Regions from separate parts of the Serratia sp. C2(1) genome, predicted to be linked through region 1. Evidence: predicted binding sites of a transcription regulator. Region 1 holds the regulator's gene; each other region holds the start of a gene.
The links. The regulator PurR, encoded in region 1, represses purine synthesis genes. The targets are predictions, from matches to a motif close to CANGCAAACGTTTGCNTG.

Region 1 (3,209 bases):
ATGGTTGGCGGTGCCGCTATTTGAGCGGCGTCATCGTGATGTAGAACTGACACCGGCCGGCGTGCTGTTTATTCAGGAGGCGCGTGGTGTCATCAAAAAAATGCTCGACACTCGCAGGCAGTGCCAGCAGGTGGCCAATGGTTGGCGCGGCCAATTGAAAATTGCGGTGGATATCATCGTCAAGCCGCAGCGCAGCCGCCGGCTGGTATTGGATTTTTATCGTCATTTCCCCGATGTTGAGTTGCTGATCCAGCCGGAAGTATTTAACGGCGTGTGGGATGCGTTGGTGGACGGCCGCGCCGATATGGCGATCGGCGCTACGCGAGCGGTGCCTGTCGGCGGCGGTTTTGCCTTTCGTGACATGGGCGATATGCGCTGGTTGTGTGTCGCCGGCCCGCAGCATCCATTGGCGGCGTTGGATGGCCTGCTGAACGATGATCAGCTCCGGCCTTTCCCTTCCCTGTGTCTGGAGGATACCTCGCGCAATCTGCCCAAACGGGTTACCTGGACGCTGGATAACCAGCGGCGGTTGGTGGTGCCGGATTGGGCATCTGCGGTGGATTGCTTGTGCGCCGGTTTGTGCGTCGGCATGATGCCTGCGCATCAGGTGCTGCCGTTGGTGCAGCGCGGTGAGTTGGTGGCGCTGCAACTGCAACAGCCATTTCCCGCCAGCCCCTGCTGCCTGACCTGGCAGCAGAATACCCCATCGCCGGCGATGGCCTGGCTGCTGGACTACCTGGGGGACAGTGAAACCTTGAATCAGGAATGGCTGAGCGAAGTGACGCCGGAAACCGCCCAGGCTCCCGGCGACGGTGTGACTAGCGGCGGTAATCGATGAAGGGGCCGTCGGCGACCGAGCGGCGTTCAACCAGCTTAGGATGCACTTCAATGACCTGCGACTCTTCACGCTTGCTGATGATGCGATCCAGCAGCATGGTGAACGCCATCTCGCCCAAACGCTCTTTGGGCTGATGGATCGTCGTCAGCGCCGGGGTGAAATAGCGCGCGTTGCGCACGTTATCGTAGCCGATAACTGAAATATCCTGCGGTACGCGCAGCCCCAGCTCATCGGCGGCGCAGATAGCGCCCATCGCCATAATGTCGCCGCCGCAGAATACCGCCGTTGGACGTTGTTTCTGCGACAATATCTGATGCATGGCCTTGTAGCCGGATTCCGGTTCGAAGTCGCCCTGAACAATCCACTCGTCGCGCACCTCGATATTGGCTTCTTCCATGGCTTTCAAAAAGCCCTGATGGCGGCCGCCGCCGGTATTGCGCGCCAATTGGCCCGGAATGGCGCCAATATCGCGGTGCCCGCGCTCGATCAGATAGCGGCCGGCCAGATAACCGCCTTCGAAGGCGTTGTCGATAATGGTATCGGTAAAATCGCCGCGTGCTGCGCCCCAGTCCATGACCACCATCGGGATGTTACGGTAATCTTCCAGCATCCCCAGCAATTGATCCGGGTATTCAGAGCACATCACCAGCAGGCCATCGACGCGTTTTTGCGCCAGCATCGCCAGATAAGCGCGTTGCTTGTCCAGGTTGTTGTGCGAATTGCACAGGATCAGCGTATAGCCTTTGCTGTAGCAGCTGTTTTCCACCGCCTCGATCACTTCGGCGAAATAGGGCGCTTCGCTGGAGGTGGCCAGCAGACCAATAGATTTGGTGTGATTGACCTTCAGGCTGCGCGCCACGGCGCTGGGAGAATAGTGCAGCTCTTTGATCGCGGCCCCAACGGCCGCTTTGGTCTCTTCGGCGACGAAACGAGTCTTATTGATGACGTGCGAAACGGTGGTGGTGGAAACGCCAGCGCGTTTGGCCACATCTTTAATCGTTGCCATGTAAAGAATGACTCCTGAGCTCACATGTTGCAGCATGTAAGTGTGATGTTAATCGTTTGCCTGCGTAGATCCTTCTTCCAAATAAGCGAAACTGAGTTTTTAGTGTGTTGAAGTCGTCAGCGCTTGGTCAGGAGGGGCATTTTGCCGGTACGCAGTTGTGAACTGCGAATTTTGTCCCATATTGAGCCAAAGTGGAAGAGGTAATCAGTATTATAAACCGGGAAATGATAACAAGATTTTATTGCCTAACTGTGGGAAAATGGTTTGACGCATTAATTGTGTGCCTTTTATCCTTGGGAAAACCCGTCTGAAAAGGAGTTGTAATGGATACCGATCTGAAAATGTCACTGTTCACTACTGTGTGCGCGCTGGCCGTTATTATCGCTTTTAGCTTCACTGCGGCGTTGAACTGATCCCCGGTTGTAATACAGGCGCAGCCTGCTGCGCCTGTTCGCGTTTCCTGCCATTACGTCATATTTTTTCACAAGCACCCAACTACACCCATGCCTGGAAATTTTTCATGCGGTTGGCTAACGCGTTGTCAGAGCGCGGCGAAAGCACCGAAGGACAGAACGATTGCCGTAGCTTGCGTGGAGTGCGGCCGGGGGAGTACCAGCCGCGGGGGATATTATCGAATGGTTTTCGGCGTTACCACACGGCGTGCGCCAATGTAGTGGTTTTGCCAGTAGTCGTTGTCCAGTTGGCTGATACGGATTTCCTCGCCCGTACGCGGTGACTGAATGAATTTGCCGTTGCCCAGATAGACGCCGACATGATCGGCCACGCCGCGGTTGTTGATGCGGAAGAACACCAGGTCACCGCTTTCCAGCTCGTTTTTCTTGATCGGCGCTGCGTCGCGCAGGTGATACATCTCGTTGGCGGTGCGCGGCATCTTGATTTTCACGACGTCTTTATAGGCGTAATAAATCAGGCCGCTGCAGTCGAAACCGGTTCTTGGCGAAGTCCCGCCCCAGCGATAAGGTTTGCCCATTTGATCCATCAGCTTGGCCATGGCGGTTTGCTTGGCGTGCTGATAGCGCTTTTTGTGCGCCGGGCTGAGTTTCAGTGGCTTATCGTCACGTACCAATTTGGCGGTGGCCATACCGGCTTCCCGATGGCGGCCATAGCCTTTTTTGTAGCCCTTTTTAGGTGGGGTTACTTTGATTTTGGCTATTTTCTGGGTTGAGTGTTTCGATTTGGCGCTAACGATCTTTTTAGCGGTTTTTTCTGTTTTGGCTTTGGAAACCTTGGTAGTTTTTTGCGGTGCAGTAACTTTCACTTTTTTGCTGGTCTTTGCCGCTTTCTTTTTCTTGCGGTCATCCGGCCGAGCTTCATTAACGTGGCTCTTGCGCTGCTCGGCGGCAA
Region 2 (3,209 bases), on a different contig from region 1:
AGACGAAGACGGCAAGGTCAATTACCCGTTGGGGGAGCAGGTGCTGGGCCGCATTAATTATGAGGCCAACGGCACCATGGCGGCGCAGCTTTACAGCGCTACGCGGCCGCGCTTTACCGCTGACGATTTTGGCCAGGGCAACGAGCAGGAAATCCGCGCCGCCTTCATCAATATGATTTGTTACTTCGGCCGTTATCGGGTGGATGAGAGCGACCAGCGAATTGTTCACCTGGTCGAGGGCAGCTCATTCCCCAACTGGATCGGCAGCCGTCAGGTACGCTTTTACAGCTTCACTGACGATCGGCTGACGCTGCGCACCGTGCCGCTGCAAATCGGCAACGGCGTGCAGATTGGCGAACTGGTTTGGCAACGGATTGGAGAAACTTCATGATTATCGTGCACCATCTGAATAACTCACGCTCGCAGCGTATCTTGTGGTTTCTGGAAGAACTGGGTGTGCCTTATCAGGTGCAGCGTTACCAACGCGATCCGCAAACCATGCTGGCTCCGCCGGAGCTGAAAAAGATCCACCCGCTTGGCAAATCTCCGGTGATTGTCGATGGCGATCTGACCCTGGCGGAATCCGGCGCCATTATCGAATATTTGCAAGAGGCCTACGATGCCCAGGGGCTGTTTATCCCGACCGACCACCATGCCCGCCAGCAATACCGTTACTGGCTGCATTATGCGGAAGGATCGCTGATGCCGCTGCAGGTCATGAAGCTGGTGTTCGGTCGCCTGGGACAACCGCCAATCCCCTGGTTGTTGCGACCGGTGGCGGGGGCGATTGGCAAAGGGGTTCAGCGAGAGTATCTGGACAAACAGATCGCCACGCATCGCGACTATCTCGAGCAGCACCTGAGCAAAAGCACCTGGTTTGTCGGCAACGACTTCAGCGCGGCGGATATCCAGATGAGCTTCCCACTGGAGGCGATGGCGGCGCGCGGCTCGCTGGACGGTTGCCCGAAGCTGCGCGGCTATCTGCAGCGAATTCATACCCGCCCGGCCTATCAACGGGCGCTGGAGCAGGGTGGTCCTTATGAACTGCTGAGCTGATGGCATGATCTATACTTGAGGGGTTAATGTCTGCTCGGAGGTAGCCTATGGCTACGCAAATTTTTGTTAACTTGCCGGTGGGCAATCTGCCTGCATCCATCGAGTTTTTCACCCGGCTGGGTTTCAGCTTTAATCAGCAGTTTACCGATGATACCGCCGCCTGCATGGTGGTCAGCGATACCATTTACGTGATGCTGCTGACCCACGATAAATTCAAAATGTTCACCCCGAACCCGATTGGCGATGCCAGGAAAGCGACGGAAGTGCTGATTTGCCTGTCGCAGCCCAGCCGGGCGGCGGTGGACAGTGTGGTGCGCAAGGCGATAGCCGCCGGTGGCAATACCTATAATCAGCCGCAGGATTACGGCTTTATGTACGGTCACGGTTTCCAGGATTTGGACGGTCATATCTGGGAACTGATGTACATGGACGAAAAAGCCGCACAGGCTCAGTAACCGGTTTTTGCCCCCTGAGCCGGGGGCGCTCCCATCGGATTTACCTATGTGACAAATATCGCCTTTTCGATAATGATTGATCTCGGCGCTTTTCTGCATGAATTGCCGCGATCTTTGGTTGATCAGAGGGTATGGAAGGCCGGATAATCGTTTGCCTTGAATAAACCACCATAAATCACCCGCATCACGCGATGAGAGTTAAACGTTTGCCTTTTTACGCGGCGCCGATGGGCGGCGCGGCCGAAGGGCAGGGAAGCCAACGTGACGGAAACGATTCCGTAATGAACATGCGCGGGCGGAATAACAAGCCTTTTGAAACGGGCTGGCAATGACACACAGGGGACAGCAACATGTCGAATTCTCAAGCGAACAACGCCGTTAAACCAAAAGGCGGGCTTGATGGCTATTTTAATATTTCCGCACGCGGCAGCTCCGTGCGACAGGAAGTGGTGGCGGGATTAACCACCTTCCTGGCGATGGTTTATTCGGTGATCGTGGTGCCGAGCATGTTGGGTAAAGCGGGTTTCCCGCCCACGGCGGTGTTCGTCGCCACCTGCCTGGTCGCAGGTTTCGGCTCATTGCTGATGGGGTTGTGGGCTAACCTGCCGATGGCCATCGGCTGTGCGATTTCCCTGACCGCCTTCACTGCCTTCAGCCTGGTGCTGGGCCAACACATCAGCATTCCGGTGGCGCTGGGTGCGGTATTCCTGATGGGCGTACTGTTTACCATTATCTCGATCACCGGCATCCGTTCCTGGATCTTGCGCAATCTGCCGATGGGCGTGGCGCATGGCACAGGTATCGGCATCGGCCTGTTCCTGCTGCTGATCGCCGCCAATGGCGTGGGTCTGGTGGTGAAGAACCCACTGGATGGCCTGCCGGTAGCGCTGGGTGCATTTACGTCTTTCCCGGTGGTGATGACGCTACTCGGCCTGGCGGTGATTTTCGGGTTGGAAAAACTGCGTGTCCCCGGCGGCATTCTGCTGGTGATTATCGCTATTTCGGTGATTGGTCTGCTGTTTGATCCGGCGGTGAAATATCAGGGGCTGTTCGCCATGCCAAGCCTGGCGGACGCCAATGGCAACTCGCTGATCTTCAGCCTGGATATCATGGGGGCGTTGCAACCCGTGGTGCTGCCTAGCGTGCTGGCGCTGGTGATGACGGCAGTGTTTGACGCGACCGGTACCATTCGCGCGGTGGCCGGTCAGGCGAACCTGCTGGACAAAGACGGGCAGATCATCAACGGCGGCAAGGCGTTGACCTCGGATTCCCTGAGCAGCATTTTCTCCGGCCTGGTGGGCGCGGCTCCGGCGGCGGTCTATATCGAATCCGCAGCGGGCACCGCAGCGGGCGGGAAAACCGGCCTGACCGCAACCGTGGTTGGCGTGCTGTTCCTGTTGATCCTGTTTCTGTCGCCGCTGTCTTATCTGGTGCCGATTTACGCTACCGCACCGGCGCTGATGTACGTCGGCCTGCTGATGTTAAGCAACGTCACCAAGCTGGATTTCAACGACTTCGTCGACGCCATGTCCGGCCTGCTGTGCGCGGTGTTTATCGTGCTGACCTGTAATATCGTCACCGGTATCATGCTGGGCTTCAGCTCGCTGGTGATTGGCCGCATTTGCTCCGGCGAATGGCGCAGGCTGAATATCGGCACCGTGCTGATTGCCGTCGCGCTGGTGGCGTTCTACGCCGGCG
Region 3 (3,209 bases), 1.1 Mb from region 1:
ACGTCTCACTTCATCTTGTTAGGACTAAAACTATGGTTACTTTCCACACTAATCACGGCGACATCGTTATCAACACCTTTGCTGACAAAGCGCCGGTTACCGTTGAAAACTTCCTGAACTACTGCCGTGCAGGTTTCTACGACAACACAATCTTCCACCGTGTTATCAATGGCTTTATGATTCAGGGTGGCGGTTTTGAGCCAGGCATGAACCAGAAAGACACCAAAGCGACCATCAAGAACGAAGCCAACAACGGTCTGAAAAACACCGTGGGCACCCTGGCGATGGCACGTACCAACGATCCGCACTCCGCTACCGCTCAGTTCTTCATCAACGTGGCTGACAACGACTTCCTGAACTTCCGCGCCGAGAACGCGCAAGGTTGGGGTTACTGCGTATTTGCCGAAGTGGTTGAAGGCATGGACGTGGTCAATAAAATCAAAGCCGTGAAAACTGGCCGCAGCGGCATGCACCAGGATGTTCCGGTAGAAGACGTGATCGTCACCAGCGTTACCGTCAGCGAGTAATCGCGGCTGCATGAATACGCTGTTCATCGCGGATCTGCACTTATGCGCACAGGAACCGGCAATCACTGCCGGTTTTCTGCGTTTTTTGCGGCACGATGCGATCCACGCCGAAGCGCTGTACATTCTTGGCGATCTGTTCGAAGCCTGGATCGGCGATGACGATCCCGAACCGCTGCACGCGGAGATTGCCGCTGAGCTGAAGACGCTGCAGCAAGCCGGCGTGCCCTGCTACTTTATCCACGGCAACCGCGATTTCCTGCTCGGCAAGCGCTTTGCCCGCGCCAGCGGCATGCAACTGCTGCCGGAAGAGAAAGTGCTGGAGCTGTACGGCCGCAAAATCCTGATCCTGCACGGCGACACGCTGTGTACCGACGATCAGGCCTATCAGCAGTTCCGCCGCAAGGTACATAATCCATTAATCCAAAAGCTGTTTTTGGCCATGCCCCTGCGCTGGCGCCTGAAGATTGCCGCCAGGATGCGCGCGCGCAGCCGGCAGAGCAATCAGGGCAAATCGCAAGCCATTATGGACGTCAACCCGCAGGCGGTTGAGCAGGCGATGCTGAACCATAACGTACACTGGATGATTCACGGCCACACCCACCGCCCGGCGGTGCATGAGCTGGAACTGAGCAACGGCAAGGCCCACCGCGTGGTGCTGGGCGCCTGGCACACGGAAGGCTCGATGATCAAAGTCAGCGCCGACGCCGTCGAACTGATCCAATTCCCCTTCTAACCCCCTGACTTGCCACGCGAGTAATAAAATTCGCGTTTTCGACAGTGAAAACCGGCGACGCAACCGTTTTCCTCGCCGTGCGCTCATGGTATGATCTGCGCCCTCATTCGGCCTCCCGCCGCAGGCAACCGGCCGTCGTTTGTACACTTACAGGAGCCTTACACCCATGGGAGCCAACGCCGCTTCAGCCGCCAATGCTGGAGTTAAAATCGCAATTGTAATGGGATCGAAAAGTGACTGGGCCACCATGCAGTTCGCGGCCGAAATCCTGACCCAACTCGATGTCCCCTTCCATGTCGAAGTCGTTTCCGCTCATCGCACGCCAGACAAGCTGTTCAGCTTCGCCGAACAGGCCACCGCCAATGGCTTTGACGTGATCATTGCCGGTGCGGGCGGTGCTGCGCACCTGCCGGGCATGCTGGCGGCGAAAACGCTGGTTCCGGTGCTGGGTGTTCCGGTACAAAGCGCCGCGCTGAGCGGTGTAGACAGTCTGTATTCTATCGTGCAAATGCCGCGCGGCATTCCGGTCGGCACCCTGGCGATCGGCAAAGCCGGTGCGGCCAACGCCGCGCTGCTGGCGGCGCAAATTCTGGCGCTGCACGATACCGCGCTGGCGCAACGTCTGGCCGACTGGCGCCAGGCGCAGACCGAAGAGGTGCTGAACAACCCGGATCCGCGGGAGGAAGCATGAAGCCGGTTTGCGTACTGGGCAACGGCCAATTGGGGCGCATGCTGCGCCAGGCCGGCGAACCGCTGGGCATCGCCGTTTACCCGGTCGGCATCGACGCCGAGCCGGAAGCGGTGCCCTATCAAAACAGCGTGATCACCGCCGAAATCGAACGCTGGCCGGAAACCGCGCTGACGCGTGAATTGGCGACCCACAGCAGCTTCGTCAATCGCGATATTTTCCCCCGTCTGGCGGACCGCCTGACGCAAAAACAGCTGCTCGATCAGCTCGGCCTGGCCACCGCGCCGTGGCAATTGCTGGCCGATGCCGCCGAGTGGCCACAGGTGTTCGCCACCCTCGGCGAACTGGCGATCGTCAAACGTCGCGTTGGCGGTTACGACGGCCGCGGCCAATGGCGCTTGCGCCCGGGCCAGGAAGCGGAGCTGCCGGCGGATGCCTACGGCGAGTGCATCGTCGAGCAGGGGATTAACTTCTCTGGCGAGGTTTCGCTGGTGGGCGCGCGCGGGCACGACGGCAAGTCGGTGTTCTATCCGCTGACCCATAACCTGCATGAAGAAGGCATTCTGCGCACCAGCGTGGCACTGCCGCAGCCTGACCCCGCCCTGCAACGGCAGGCTGAGCAGATGCTGGCGGCGATCCTCGACGAGCTGAACTACGTCGGAGTGATGGCGATGGAGTGCTTTATCGTTGGCGACAGCCTGCTGATTAACGAGCTGGCACCACGGGTGCACAACAGCGGCCATTGGACGCAGAACGGCGCCTCCATCAGCCAGTTCGAACTGCACCTGCGCGCCATTCTCGCCCTGCCGTTGCCAAAACCGGTGGTAAGCACACCGTCGGTGATGGTCAACCTGATCGGCACCGCCGTGAATCAACAGTGGCTGGCGTTGCCGTTGGTGCATTTGCACTGGTATGAGAAAGAGGTGCGCGAAGGCCGCAAGGTCGGCCACCTCAACCTGAACGATCCGAGCGCCGCCGCGCTGCAACAGGCGTTGCAGGCACTGGCGCCGCTGCTGCCGGCCGAATACCAGAGCGGCCTGGCCTGGGCAGGGCAAAAGCTGGTTTAAGGCTTTACTTCGCACCAACATCAAAGGGTTCAGCTTGGCTGAGCCCTTTTTTATGGCCGATGAAAAACTACCGGGTATAGCCTTGCGGGTTTTTGCTTTGCCAGTTCCAGGTATCACGCATCATCGCATCGATCCCACGCTGCACTTCCCAGCCCAGTTCCTGTTTAGCCAAACTGACATCGGCCCAGAAAGCG
Region 4 (3,209 bases), 460 kb from region 1:
GGCCTCTACCACCAACAGACGGGCATCCACGCCGCTGTCCATGACCTTCACCGCCGCCAGCTCGCCGTTCTTCGGCTGCAGCGGGTAGTGTTGCTGGGCGAAGTGCCAGCTTTTCGGCATCAATGGTTTCAGGAAGCGATAGGCCACCAGCGCGTTTAATACCAACTCTGCGCGTTGCTCATGGCTGAGCTTTATCTGTTTGCACTGCTCTTCATAATTAAAATAAAGCGCAGCGTCATCAACGCAAAAGGCGCATTCATCGAAGGCATCCGGCGTTAACATTTTGGCAGGGAAGCGTGAGCGGAAGATCATCCCATTGGCTAAATCCAGCATTAGCCGATCGTGTTCGGCGTCAAAATACCAACGCCAATTATCGTCAGGTTTTATCTTCATCTCTTATCCTTCTCGCTGCCCATGCCACGCTGTATTTACCCAAAAGGCGATTTTATCACCGATAAAGTAGCTCAAACATCAGATAATTCCGCGAACGATATTTATGCTAGTGGACAAAATATAGACGAGCCGGGGGAAGAAATAAACCCCCGGTTGAAAATGAAACAAAAAATATTAGATGTAGTTAACGATATCTTTAATCAGGCGTGGACCGTGGAAGATAAATCCGGAATAAATTTGCACCAGCGAAGCACCGGCTGCCATTTTTTCGCGCGCTGCCGTCAGAGAGTCAATTCCGCCAACGCCGATAATCGGCAAACGCCCCTGCAACTCAATCGACAGACGGCGGATCACTTCGGTGCTGCTCGCCTGCAGCGGACGACCGCTGAGGCCCCCCATTTGCTCGCAGTAATTCAGCCCCTGGATCAACTTGCGATCCAGCGTTGTATTGGTCGCGATCACGCCATCGATATTATGACGCACCAGGCTGTCGGCTATTTGGATCAATTCTTCTTCAGAAAGATCCGGCGCGATCTTTACCGCGACCGGTACATATTTGTGATGCCGCTCATGCAATTCCTGCTGCTTATTTTTAATGGCGGCTAAAAGATCGTCCAACGCTTCACCATACTGTAAGGATCGTAACCCTGGTGTATTTGGTGACGAAATGTTAATCGCGATATAGCCGGCATACGGATAAACTTTATCCATGCAGATCAGATAATCGTCTTTTCCTTGCTCTACCGGGGTATCTTTATTCTTGCCGATATTGATCCCCAAAATACCGCCAAAATGGGATTTTTTAACGTTTTCAACCAGATTATCCACCCCCTGGTTATTAAAACCCATGCGATTGATCAGGCCTTCTGCTTCCACGATACGGAAGAGGCGCGGCTTATCATTGCCCGGCTGCGGACGTGGCGTCACAGTGCCGACTTCGACAAAGCCAAACCCCATGGCGCCGAACGCATCGATGCACTCGCCATCTTTATCCAAACCGGCGGCCAACCCCAATGGGTTTTTAAAAGAGAGCCCCATGCAGCTAACCGGCTTGGCCGGCACAGACTGACGAATGAGAAATTCTAACGGGGTGCCGGTGATACGGCGAAGCTGATGAAAGGTCAATTCATGCGCACGCTCGGGATCGAGCTGGAACAACGCTTTCCTGATGATGGGGTAGTACATGTACTCTCCTGATTTCCCGGTTGCAAACCGGGGGCCGATTATCCGGCATACCCCGATCAATTGGAATTGATTAAAAGCAAAAAAAGCGGTTTTTACGCAATCGTTTTCCTCTTATCGCCGCCAATCCGCATTTGCGCATATCAAAATCAAAAAATGAGATTTAAGCAACCTGCTCCTAACTGGTAGTTTTAAAACAGATCACGAACATTTCCTGATTAAACCTAACTTTTAGTTATAAGGAGTGGCAATGCGCGTTATATCACTGGCCGGCAGCCCCCGCATCCCCTCGCGCTCAGCCGCGCTGCTTACCCTGAGTCAAAACTGGTTACAGCAACAAGGCGTGGAAGTCATTGCCTACACGCTGCACGATTTTGATGCCGAGGATTTGCTTTACGCCAATTTTAACAGCCCGGCAATCAAAGCCTTTGCCGAGCAGTTAGCTCAGGCAGACGGTTTGTTGGTGTCGACGCCGGTCTATAAAGCCTCGTTCTCCGGCGCGCTGAAAACCCTGCTGGATCTGCTGCCGGAACGTGCCCTGGAGCATAAGGTCGTGTTGCCACTGGCCACCGGCGGCTCCATTGGCCACATGCTGGCGGTGGACTACGCCCTCAAGCCAGTGCTGGCGGCATTGAAAGCGCAGGAAGTGCTGCACGGCGTGTTTGCCGACGACAGCCAGGTGGTGCTGAGAGATGAAGAGATCAGCCTGTCTGACGGCGTGGCAACCCGCCTGGAAGAGGCGCTGGAAAGCTTTTATCTTGCGCTCGGCCGCCGTAAGCCGCCCAGGGTAAAGCACTCCCCTTCCCTGTTTGCCCGTCAAACTGCCTGACTGAGAAGAGAATAATAAGGAAAAGGACATCATGATGAAGCGACTTTCTTCACTCCGCCGCTGGCTTGGCGCCGGCACTTTAGCCGGCATCCTCTCCCTTGCGTGGAACAATGCCGCCAACGCGCAGGATCCGGCGCAGTTTCGCATCGGTTACCAAAAAGGATCGGTCAGCCTGGTATTGGCAAAAACCCATAAGCTGTTGGAACAGCGTTTTCCCTCGACCAAAATCAGCTGGATAGAATTCCCCGCCGGCCCGCAAATGCTCGAAGCGCTGAACGTCGGCAGTATCGATCTGGGCAGCACCGGCGATATCCCCCCGATCTTCGCCCAAGCCGCCGGCGCCGATCTGCTTTATGTCGGCGTAGAGCCGCCAAAACCCAAGGCGGAAGTGATCCTGGTACCGGAAAACAGCTCGATCAAAACCGTCGCTGAGTTGAAAGGCCATAAGGTCGCTTTCCAGAAAGGCTCCAGTTCCCACAACCTGCTGTTGCGCTCCCTGCAGAAAGCCGGGCTGCAATTTACCGATATCCAACCCATTTACCTGACCCCGGCCGATGCCCGCGCCGCCTTCCAGCAAGGCAACGTTGATGCCTGGGCGATTTGGGATCCGTACTATTCCGCCGCATTGCTGCAGGGCGGCGTACGGGTGCTGGGCGACGGCAGTGGTCTGAATCAAACAGGTTCGTTTTATTTGGCGGTTCGCCCTTATGCGCAAGCGCACGGACCCTTTATCAGCCAGGTGCTTGAGGTGCTGACCCAGGCCGATGCGCTCACCCGCAGCGATCGCGCACAAAGCGTCACGCTG

Region 2: V2S86_RS19425 (NCS2 family permease) is a predicted target of PurR. The motif match lies at 1,707-1,724, and genes of this name have one in related genera.
Region 3: purE (5-(carboxyamino)imidazole ribonucleotide mutase) is a predicted target of PurR. The motif match lies at 1,317-1,334, and genes of this name have one in related genera.
Region 4: pyrD (quinone-dependent dihydroorotate dehydrogenase) is a predicted target of PurR. The motif match lies at 1,672-1,689, and genes of this name have one in related genera.

The regions. Positions count from the first base shown of each region.
Region 1 covers NZ_JAZFBA010000001.1:1,873,746-1,876,954, reverse strand. The annotation lists gene punR (DNA-binding transcriptional activator PunR) at 1-838, shown strand, start outside; gene purR (HTH-type transcriptional repressor PurR) at 819-1,844, opposite strand; gene cydH (cytochrome bd-I oxidase subunit CydH) at 2,168-2,257, shown strand; gene V2S86_RS08690 (C40 family peptidase) at 2,473-3,209, opposite strand, start outside.
Region 2 covers NZ_JAZFBA010000003.1:296,797-300,005, reverse strand. The annotation lists gene V2S86_RS19440 (lipocalin-like domain-containing protein) at 1-391, shown strand, start outside; gene V2S86_RS19435 (glutathione S-transferase family protein) at 388-1,056, shown strand; gene V2S86_RS19430 (VOC family protein) at 1,104-1,511, shown strand; gene V2S86_RS19425 (NCS2 family permease) at 1,862-3,209, shown strand, end outside.
Region 3 covers NZ_JAZFBA010000001.1:2,966,073-2,969,281, forward strand. The annotation lists gene ppiB (peptidylprolyl isomerase B) at 33-527, shown strand; gene lpxH (UDP-2,3-diacylglucosamine diphosphatase) at 538-1,260, shown strand; gene purE (5-(carboxyamino)imidazole ribonucleotide mutase) at 1,427-1,951, shown strand; gene purK (5-(carboxyamino)imidazole ribonucleotide synthase) at 1,948-3,015, shown strand; gene galE (UDP-glucose 4-epimerase GalE) at 3,083-3,209, opposite strand, start outside.
Region 4 covers NZ_JAZFBA010000001.1:2,330,902-2,334,110, forward strand. The annotation lists gene V2S86_RS10975 (cell division protein ZapC) at 1-393, opposite strand, end outside; gene pyrD (quinone-dependent dihydroorotate dehydrogenase) at 568-1,578, opposite strand; gene ssuE (NADPH-dependent FMN reductase) at 1,826-2,404, shown strand; gene V2S86_RS10990 (sulfonate ABC transporter substrate-binding protein) at 2,439-3,209, shown strand, end outside.